Regions from separate parts of the Streptomyces sp. NPDC046215 genome, predicted to be linked through region 2. Evidence: riboswitches for the same ligand, from Rfam matches in the RefSeq annotation. Region 2 holds a riboswitch; the other holds the start of a gene.

Region 1 (5,010 bases), on a different contig from region 2:
GGGGCCCGGACGACCGCTGGTGGGACGACCCGTCCGGGGACCCGAAGTCGGACGAGTGGTGGGACGAACTGGACGGCAAGCGGCGCCGTTAGCCTTCCGGCGGGTGGTGGGGTGCACCACCGCTGCGCGGCGGTGTCCTCAAGCGCCGGACGGGCTGGTTTCCGGGGGCACCCCCAGGACTCACCGGAAAGGCCCTCAGTACACCAGCGCCTGCACGCCCTCGCCCATGATCTCGCTGACGAAGACCTGTGCCCCGGCGATGCGCGCACCCTCGATGAGGTCCTTCTCCTCGATCTCCCGGCGCGCGGCGCACTGCGTGCACACCGTGATCATCCCGCCGCCCAGCCGGATGCCCTCGATGAGGTCGGGCAGCGGCGCCGCGTGCGGCAGCTCGAACTCCGCCGCCCGGCCCGGCAGCGCGAACCACGACGACTCCCCCGTCAGCCACAGCGACACCTCGACGCCGCTGGCGACGGCCACGGCCGCCACCGTGAACGCCTGGGAGCACCGCTCGGGCGCGTCCGCCCCCGCCGTCACCTTGATCACGAGCTTCTTGTACGCCATGCGATCACTGTAGGGCCCGGCCCCGGATCGCGGCCGGGCAGCACGATCGACCTCACAGCGCCGCCCCGGACACCTCCGACTAGACTCGGGACCGGTCCGTAACACCCTCACTCCGACCGAGGAGCGCGCTCGTGCTTGAGGCAGTCTTCACCACCCTGTTGGTCCTGGTCGTCGTCGGCGTTCTCGCCTTCTCCGCACTGACCTGGAAGAAGCTGTACCAGGGCCAGCGCTGACCCGGTCGCCGTCCGCAACCCCCCGCCTCCCACAGATCGCCTGAGCCCCCTCATGATCGAGATTCCGTCCGACCTCCACCCGGACCTCGTGCCCCTCGTCTTCCTCCTCGGCAAGTGGGAGGGCGCGGGCGTCGCCGACTTCCCCGGCGCCGAGAAGTGCAACTTCGGGCAGGAAGTCACCTTCACCCACGACGGCCGTGACTTCCTGGAGTACACCTCGCACAGCTGGGTGCTCGACGCCGAGGGCAAGATGGGCCGCCCCCTGGAGAGCGAGACGGGCTACTGGCGGATCGACAAGGACCGCAAGGTCCACGTCGTCATGGTCCGCGACCAGGGTGTCGCCGAGGTCTGGTACGGCGAGCTGGCCGACAAGAAGCCGCAGATCGACCTGGCCACGGACGCCGTCGCGCGCACCGAGGCCGCCGACCCCTACTCGGGCGGCAAGCGCCTGTACGGGTACGTCAAGGGCGATCTGATGTGGGTCGGCGAGAAGGCCACCCCCGAGGTGCCGCTGCGCCCGTACATGTCGGCACACCTGAAGAAGATCGCCGATCTCCAGGAGTGGGCCGCCAACCTGCCCGACGACATGCCGGACGGCGTCGCGTTCTTCAACCAGGACGGCACGCCCTACACCGGCTGACGCTCCCGTCACACCCGCAGCGTCCCGTGGGGGAAGTCCGGTCGAAATCCGGCGCTGACCCGCAACGGTAGGCGGAAGTACCTCTTCCGCGAGCCCGATCACCCACGGTGACGCAGACCCCGCACAACTCGCCGTGGACTGCGAGGGGACTCCCGGACGCAAGCGCTCCGCGGGCCGCTCCTTGGACGTATGACGTACGACGTACGCGTACGGGCCACGGCCCGAGGCGAAGGCGTACCCGTCCGTGGCGATCACCTCCCAGGCAGGCGTTTCCCGGCGAACCGGCGGGCCCCCGCCACCCCGGCGGCTGCCGGTGCCGCCCCTCGTCATCACCCTCGCCGCGGCCCTGGTGATCTCCGTGATCTGCGGGGTCGGCCTCGGCGCCGCGGGGGTGGGCTGGGGCGCGACCGTGCGCTACCTGCGGGCGGGCCTGACCGGGGCGACGCTGGCGCCCGACGAGGTCGCCGCGTACACCATCGTCTGGGAGCTGCGCTTCCCGCGGGCCCTGCTGGCCGCCGTCGTCGGCGCGGGCCTCTCCGCGATCGGCGTGGCCGTGCAGGCCATGGTCCGCAACGCCCTCGCCGACCCCTTCGTCCTCGGGATCTCCTCCGGCGCCGCCGTCGGCGCCAACGCCGTGCTGCTCTTCGGCGCGCTCGGCTCGCTGGGCATCTGGGCGCTGTCGGGGGCCGCGTTCGTCTCGGCGCTCGCCGCGATGCTGCTCGTCTACGCGGCCGCCCGCACCCCGCACGGCCTGACGCCGCTGCGGCTCGTGCTGACGGGCTCGGCCATGTACTACGGCTTCTCGGCGATCACCACGCTGATGGTCTTCAGCGCCGACCGGGGCGAGTCCGCCCGCTCGGCCATGATGTGGCTCCTCGGCAGCCTGGGCGGCGCCACCTGGTCCTCCGTGCCCATCGCCGCGGGCGCCGTGGCGGCCGGGCTCGGTTACCTGCTGTGGTCGGCGCGCAGCCTCAACGCGCTGGCCATGGGCGACGAGACGGCCGCGGCCCTGGGGGTGGACGCCGACCGGCTGCGCCGCAAGCTGTTCGTCGTCGCGGCCGCGGTCACCGGCGCCGTCGTCGCCGTCAGCGGCGCCATCGGCTTCGTGGGCCTGATGGTCCCGCACGTCACCCGCATGCTCGTCGGCGCCGACCACCGCCGGGTGCTGGCCGTGGCACCGCTGCTGGGCGCCGTGCTGCTGGTCTGGGTCGACATCGTCTCCCGGCTGCTGCTGGCCCCCGTCGAACTGCCCGTCGGCGTCATCACCGCGCTGATCGGCGTGCCGTGCTTCGTGGTGCTCATGCGCCGCCGGGGCTATGTCTTCGGAGGGGCGTGACCATGCGGGTCGACATCGAGGACCTGGCGGTCGACGTCGCCGGCACCCGGCTCGTGGAGAACATCGCCCTGCGGGCCGACAGCGGGCGCTTCGTCGGCCTGGTCGGACCCAACGGCAGCGGCAAGTCCACCTTGCTGCGCTGCGTCTACCGGGCCCTGCGGCCGGCCACCGGCACCGTGCGGGTGGACGGCGACGACCTGCACGCGCTCGGCGCCCGCGAGGGGGCCCGCAGGCTGGCCGCGCTGCCGCAGGAGTCGACGAGCGAGTTCGACTTCACGGCGGCCGAGGTCGTCGCGATGGGGCGGCTGCCGCACCAGAGCGCGGCCGGCCGGGTCACCGCCCTGGACACCGAGGTCTGCGCGAGGGCCCTCTCCCAGGTGGGCGCGGACCACCTCGCCGACCGGAGCTTCCCGACCCTGTCGGGCGGCGAGAAGCAGCGCGTGCTGATCGCCCGCGCCCTGGCGCAGCAGCCGAAGGTGCTGGTCCTGGACGAGCCGACGAACCACCTGGACATCGCCCAGCAGCTGGAGGTCCTGTCCCTGGTGCGCGGCGCGGGCCTCACGGTGCTGGCCGCGCTGCACGACCTGAACCTCGCCGCCACCCACTGCGACGTCCTCTACGTCATCTCGGGCGGCCGCATCGTGGCGTCCGGCCCGCCGGACACCGTCCTGACCGCCGGGCTGCTCGCCGACGTCTTCGGCGTACGGGCCTTCCGGGTGCCGCACCCGGAATCCGGCACCCCGCACCTGCTCTTCGACCGCCTCCCCGCTTCCTAAGGACCCGCCATGGCCGCCCGTGCCGTCCGTACCGCCCTCGCCTGCCTGACCGCCCTGGCCCTCGCCGGCTGCGGGGCGAAGGTCGCGGAGACCGACCAGACCGACAAGACCGACGCCAAGGCGACGGGCCACTACCCCGTGACCGTCGAGAACTGCGGGGTGAAGACGACGTTCGACAAGGCCCCGCAGCGGGTGGTGACCAACGACGTCGGCATCGCCGAGATCATGTTCGCGCTGGGCCTGGAAGACCACATGGCCGGATACGTGGCGCCGGATTACAAGGGCGACCGCGAGTCGGTGCCGTGGAAGGACGGCTACCAGAAGGTGAAGTGGCTGTCCAAGAAGGAGATCACCAAGGAGATCGTCCTCGACGCGAAGGCCGACCTCGTCTTCGCGGGCTGGAACTACGGCTTCGGCGAGGGCAACAACTTCACCCCCGACAGCCTCAAGAAGCTCGGCATCGGCTCGTACCTCCTGACCGAGTCGTGCCGCAACAACGGCAGCGCCAAGTCCCGCGGGGTGATGCCGCCGCTGGAGGCGCTCTACACCGACCTGGCGACGCTCGGGAAGGTCTTCGACGTCGAGGACCGGGCGGCAAAGCTCGTCGCCGGGTTCAAGAAGCAGGTCGCCGACGCGCAGGCGCGCATCCCCGCCGACGGGAAGAAGCCCAGCGTGTTCCTCTACGACGACGGCCGCGACAAGCCGCTGACGTCCGGGGTGTACGCCGGGCCGCACGACATCATCACCAAGGCCGGCGGCGACCACGTGATGAAGGACCTCAAGGACTCCTGGACGTCGGTCAGCTGGGAGACCGTCGTCGAGCGCGACCCGGACGTCATCGTGATCAACAACTACGGGGACGTGACCGCGGAGCAGAAGAAGGCGTTCCTGAAGTCCTACGGGCCGCTCGCGAACGTCTCCGCCGTCAAGAACGACCGCATCTTCGTCCTCGACTACGTCGACCTCGTGGAGAGCCCCCGCAACCCAGCGGCCATCGCCGCCCTGGCCGACTACCTGAAAGGGGTCCGCACCGGCTGAGGCTGCCTAGACTGGGGGCGTGGTGGACTCCGACTGGCAGAGCAATCTCCGAAAGCGCGGCTACCGGCTGACCCCTCAGCGCCAGCTCGTCCTGGAAGCGGTGGACCGGCTGGAGCACGCGACGCCCGACTCCATCCTCACCGAGGTGCGGCGCACCGCGGGCGGGGTCAACATCTCCACGGTCTACCGGACCCTGGAGCTGCTGGAGGAGCTGGGCCTGGTCAGCCACGCCCACCTCGGGCACGGCGCTCCCACGTACCACCTCGCCGACCGGCACCACCACATACACCTCGTCTGCCGGGACTGCACCGACGTCATCGAAGCCGATCTGTCGGTCGCCGAGCCGTTCACGGACCAGCTGCGGCGGACCTTCGGTTTCGAGACGGACATGAAGCACTTCGCGATCTTCGGGCAGTGCGGGAA
Region 2 (5,010 bases):
CATCACGATGTACAGGTGCGAGGCGCCGGCGCCGGAGATGAACTGCTTCACGCCCGTCAGGACGTAGGAGTCCCCGTCGCGCTCGGCCCGGGTGCGCAGGGCGGCGGCGTCGGAGCCGGCGCTCGCCTCGGTGAGGCAGTAGCTGCCCAGGGCGTCCATCGAGCACAGGGCGGACAGCCAGCGGGCGCGCTGGGAGGCGTCGCCGTAGCGGTCGATCATCCAGCCGACCATGTTGTGGATGGAGAGGTAGCCGGCGATGGAGGGGCAGCCGGTGGCCAGCGCCTCGAAGATCAGGACGCCGTCGGCCCGGGTGAGGCCGGCGCCGCCCTCCTCCTCCCGCACGTACACGCCGCCGAGGCCGAGGCCGGCGGCCTTGCGCAGCACGTCGACGGGGAAGTGCTTGTCCCGGTCCCAGTCGACGGCGTGCGGGGCGAGGTGCTCGTGGGTGAAGTCCAGCGTCGTCTCGACGATCGCGAGCTGGTCCTCGGTGAGGGTCGTGGTCATCGCCGTCAGCCCATCGTCGGGATGGTGAAGCTCGCGCCCTCCTTGACCCCGGAGGGCCAGCGCGAGGTGACGGTCTTGGTGCGGGTGTAGAAGCGGATCGAGTCCGGGCCGTGCTGGTTGAGGTCGCCGAAACCGGACCGCTTCCAGCCACCGAAGGTGTGGTAGGCGACCGGCACCGGGATCGGTACGTTGACCCCGATCATCCCGGTGTCCACCCGGCGGGTGAAGTCACGGGCGGTGTCGCCGTCCCGGGTGAAGATCGCCACGCCGTTGCCGAAGGGGTGCTCGGAGGGCAGCCGCAGCGCCTCCTCGTAGTCCGCGGCGCGGACCACCGACAGGACCGGGCCGAAGATCTCCTCCTGGTAGATCCGCATGTCCGGGGTGACCTTGTCGAACAGCGAGGCACCGGCGAAGAAGCCGTTCTCGTGCCCGGCGAGGGTGAAGTCGCGCCCGTCCACGACGAGCTCGGCACCCTCCTCGACGCCGAGGTCCACATAGCCGCGGACCCGGTCGACGGCGTCGCGGCCGACCAGCGGGCCGAAGTCGGCCTGCGGGTCGTCGGAGCGGCCGATGCGCAGGGCCGCGATGCGCTCCTTGAGCCGGGCGACCAGCGCGTCGGCGGTCTCCTCGCCCACCGGCACGGCCACCGAGATCGCCATGCAGCGCTCGCCCGCCGAGCCGTAGCCCGCGCCGATCAGCGCGTCGGCGGCCAGGTCGAGGTCCGCGTCCGGCATCACGATCATGTGGTTCTTCGCCCCGCCGAAGCACTGCGCGCGCTTGCCGTGCGCGGCGGCGGTGGCGTAGATGTGCGCGGCGATCGGGGTCGACCCGACGAAGCCGAGGGCCTGCACCCGCGGGTCCTCCAGCAGGGTGTCCACCGACTCCTTGCCGCCGTTGACGACGTTGAGGACGCCCGGCGGCAGACCCGCCTCCAGGAACAGCTCGGCCAGGCGCAGCGGCACGGAGGGGTCACGCTCGGACGGCTTGAGGATGAAGGAATTGCCGCAGGCTATCGCGGGTGCGGCCTTCCACAGCGGGATCATCGCCGGGAAGTTGAACGGCGTGATGCCCGCGGTGACGCCGATCGGGCGGCGCAGGGAGTGGACGTCGATGCCGCTGCCGGCGTTGTCGGTGAACTCGCCCTTGAGCAGGTGGGGGATGCCCGCCGCGAACTCCACCACGTCCAGGCCGCGCTGGATGTCGCCCTTCGCGTCGGCGACGGTCTTGCCGTGCTCGGCGGACAGCAGCCGGGCCAGCGAGTCCATCTCGCCCTCGACGAGCCGCAGGAAGCGCAGCAGGACCCGGGCCCGGCGCTGCGGGTTCCACTCGCCCCACTCGCGCTGGGCCGCCGCCGCGTCGGCGATGGCCGCCTCGGTGTCGGCCCGGTTCGCCAGCGGGACCCGGGCCTGCACGGCGCCGGTGTTGGGGTCGTACACATCGCCGTAGGCCCCCGAGGTGCCCGGGGTGTGCTTGCCGCCGATGAAATGGGTGAGTTCACGGACCATGGGAAAGCCTGCTCTCGTCAGGGTGGGACCCGGGGATGGGGCGCGCGAAGGCCGCCGCAGGAACGGGGAGGACGCGAGGCGACGGGGCGTCAGGGAGCGGGTGGTGCCGCTCGCCGGGCCGGACCGCCGGGGCGGGGGCCGCGGGGCGGGACGTGACGAACCGGTGCCATGCGTGTCTGCTCCATCCTCGTGGAAAACACGGACCATCCCGCGGTCGGTGACCTGGCTCCCGGGGCGCCGCGCACCGCCCGCCGCACCGGCATGCCGCTCGTCGGTGGGTGGCTGCCGGCGGCAGGACTCCCCGGTCACAGTGGCGGGACCGCGCCGGATTCGCACCGGCTTCCCCGCACCGCGGGCCTTCCCCCCGAACATATAGTTGGACGTCCTAGTAAGTCCAGGTCTCCCGGCCACGGGTTGTCGGCGGCACCCCGGCGAGCCCCCTCCGCCCCGCCCCGGGCATGGCGGAAACCAGCCTTTGTGCCGTTGGCAAAGTTGGCAAAAGGCGCCGCGTGGATGAGCGGAAATTGGCAGAGATCCATGCTTGATGGCACTCAGTGCCACTGTCACAGTCGTAGTGCGGCCCACCGGACCCGGTCGGCCGAGGCCGGACACCGGACGCGATCTCAGCCCTGACGTCGCCGCCCCGGACCGTCCGGCCGCACCACCGGTCACCCCGCCCCACCCCTCGCGCACCGGCGAGCGGCACGGCGGGCCACGCACCACAGGGGAGCCACTTCCCCTTCGCACTCTTGACAGACGCTCAAAGCCGATTCGACGCGACACCGGGAGACGGTCATGGCGCAGACAGGGACGACAGCCGACGAACTGGCACGGCGGTGGGCGACCGACCCGCGCTGGCAGGGCACACAGCGCACCTACGGCGCCGAGGACGTGATCCGGCTGTCGGGCAGCGTGCGCGAGGAGCACACGCTCGCCCGGCGCGGCGCCGAACGCCTGTGGCGGCAGCTGCGGGAGAACGACTACATCCACGCCCTCGGCGCGCTCACCGGCGGACAGGCCGTCCAGATGGTCAAGGCCGGCCTCCAGGCGATCTACCTCTCCGGCTGGCAGGTCGCCGCGGACGCCAACCAGGCCGGGCACACCTACCCCGACCAGAGCCTCTACCCCGTCAACTCGGTGCCCACCGTGGTCCGCCGCATCAACAACGCCCTGCTGCGCGCCGACCAGATAGCCACCGCCGAGGGCACCGGGGACACCACCGACTGGCTCGCGCCGATCGTCGCCGACGCCGAAGCCGGCTTCGGCGGCCCGCTCAACGCCTTCGAGCTCACCAAGGCGATGATCGCCGCGGGCGCCGCCGGCATCCACTACGAGGACCAGCTCGCCTCCGAGAAGAAGTGCGGCCACCTCGGCGGCAAGGTCCTCGTCCCCACCTCGCAGCACATCCGCACCCTCAACGCCGCCCGCCTCGCCGCGGACATCGCCGACGTGCCCACGGTGCTCGTCGCCCGCACCGACGCCCTCGCCGCCAACCTGCTCACCAGCGACGTCGACGAGACCGACGCCCGGTTCTGCACCGGCGAGCGCACCCCCGAGGGCTTCTACCGGGTCGAGCCCGGCATGGCCCCCGTCATCGCCCGCGGCCTGGCCTACGCCCCGTACGCGGACCTGTTGTGGATGGAGACCGGCACCCCGGACCTCGCCCAGGCCAAGGAGTTCGCCGAGGCGATCCACGCCCGGTACCCCGGCCAGCTGCTCGCCTACAACTGCTCGCCGTCCTTCAACTGGCGCGCCGCGCTCGACGACGACCAGATCGCCAAGTTCCAGCGGGAGCTCGGCGCGATGGGCTACCGCTTCCAGTTCATCACCCTCGCGGGCTTCCACTCCCTCAACCACGGCATGTTCGACCTGGCCCGCGGCTACGCCGAGCACGGCATGACCGCCTATGTCGACCTCCAGGAGCGGGAGTTCGCCGCCCAGGCGCAGGGGTTCACCGCCGTCAAGCACCAGCGCGAGGTCGGCACCGGCTACTTCGACCTCGTCAGCACGGCGGTCAACCCCGCCGCCGCGACCCTCGCCCTGCGCGGCTCCACCGAGGAAGAGCAGTTCCACTAGGGCGTGTCTTACGGGTCAGCCCGGATCAGGCCGCGGCGTCCGGTGCGGTACCTCGCAAGGCGGAGCATCTCCCGCGTACTGGGCGTACTCGGGTGATGCGACAACGCGGCGAGGTGCCGTGCCGGGCGTCGCGGCCCCGGGCTGACCCGTAAGACACGCCCTAGCCCCTCGGAGCCCGGCACCCGCCGCCGGCCCGGCCGGGTGCCGGGCCGGCACGCCCTCAGGTGAGGGCCGGAGCCCGGCGCCGCCCGGCCCTCACCGCCCCCGTCAGGAGACCGCATGTCCCTCACCACCGTGACCGGCCGCGCCCAGGTGCTCGGCGCACCGGGCGCCCGCTTCGACGAGATCCTCACCCCCGCCGCCCTGGACGCCGCCCTGCCCGACCGCGCCAAGGTCACCCCGACCGCCCCGTTCCCGCGCGCCTCCACCGAACTGCCGGTCCGCACCTGCCACCGGCGCGGCGCCCACGCCATCGGCGGCACGGCCGCCCGCCTTCCCGGCCGCGACGCCCGGGTGAACGAGGCGGCCCTCTTCGCACCCACCGCCCTCGCGGACCACCTGCCCGCGTTCTCCACCACCGACGCCCACGCCCGCCACCTCGTCCGCCGCCGCCCGGCGGTGACCTCGTGAACCCCGCCGTGCGGCGCGTGGGCGTCGTCGGCGGCGGCCGGATGGGCGCCGGCATCACCGAGGTGTGCGCCCGCGCCGGGCTCGACACCCTCGTCTGCGAGACCGACACCGCCGCCGCCCACCGGTCCCGCGACCGCGTCGCCCGCTCCCTCGAACGCGCCGTCGAGCGCGGCAAGACCGACCGCCCCACCGCCGAGGACGCGCTCACCCGCCTCACCTTCACCGTGACCTCGACGACCTCGCCGACCGGCAGCTCGTCATCGAGGCCGTCGTCGAGGACGCCGAGGTCAAGACC

Evidence for each region. A riboswitch is a leader RNA that binds a small molecule or an ion and turns the genes downstream of it on or off. The one in region 2 is predicted to bind cobalamin.
Region 1: another riboswitch for cobalamin. It lies ahead of ABZ951_RS08660 (iron ABC transporter permease); the one in region 2 lies ahead of ABZ951_RS11235 (CoA-acylating methylmalonate-semialdehyde dehydrogenase).

Annotation. Positions count from the first base shown of each region.
Region 1 covers NZ_JBEYZW010000013.1:106,797-111,806, forward strand. Annotated here, with positions in the region: gene ABZ951_RS08645 (DUF3099 domain-containing protein) at 1-92, shown strand, start outside; gene ABZ951_RS08650 (DsrE family protein) at 196-564, opposite strand; gene ABZ951_RS08655 (FABP family protein) at 850-1,437, shown strand; cobalamin riboswitch at 1,426-1,562, shown strand; gene ABZ951_RS08660 (iron ABC transporter permease) at 1,682-2,773, shown strand; gene ABZ951_RS08665 (ABC transporter ATP-binding protein) at 2,776-3,549, shown strand; gene ABZ951_RS08670 (ABC transporter substrate-binding protein) at 3,559-4,587, shown strand; gene ABZ951_RS08675 (transcriptional repressor) at 4,607-5,010, shown strand, end outside.
Region 2 covers NZ_JBEYZW010000019.1:3,529-8,538, reverse strand. Annotated here, with positions in the region: gene ABZ951_RS11240 (acyl-CoA dehydrogenase family protein) at 1-504, opposite strand, end outside; gene ABZ951_RS11235 (CoA-acylating methylmalonate-semialdehyde dehydrogenase) at 510-2,009, opposite strand; cobalamin riboswitch at 2,226-2,354, opposite strand; gene aceA (isocitrate lyase) at 2,805-4,085, shown strand; partial or broken gene ABZ951_RS11225 (hypothetical protein) at 4,461-4,616, shown strand; partial or broken gene ABZ951_RS11220 (3-hydroxybutyryl-CoA dehydrogenase) at 4,712-5,010, shown strand, end outside.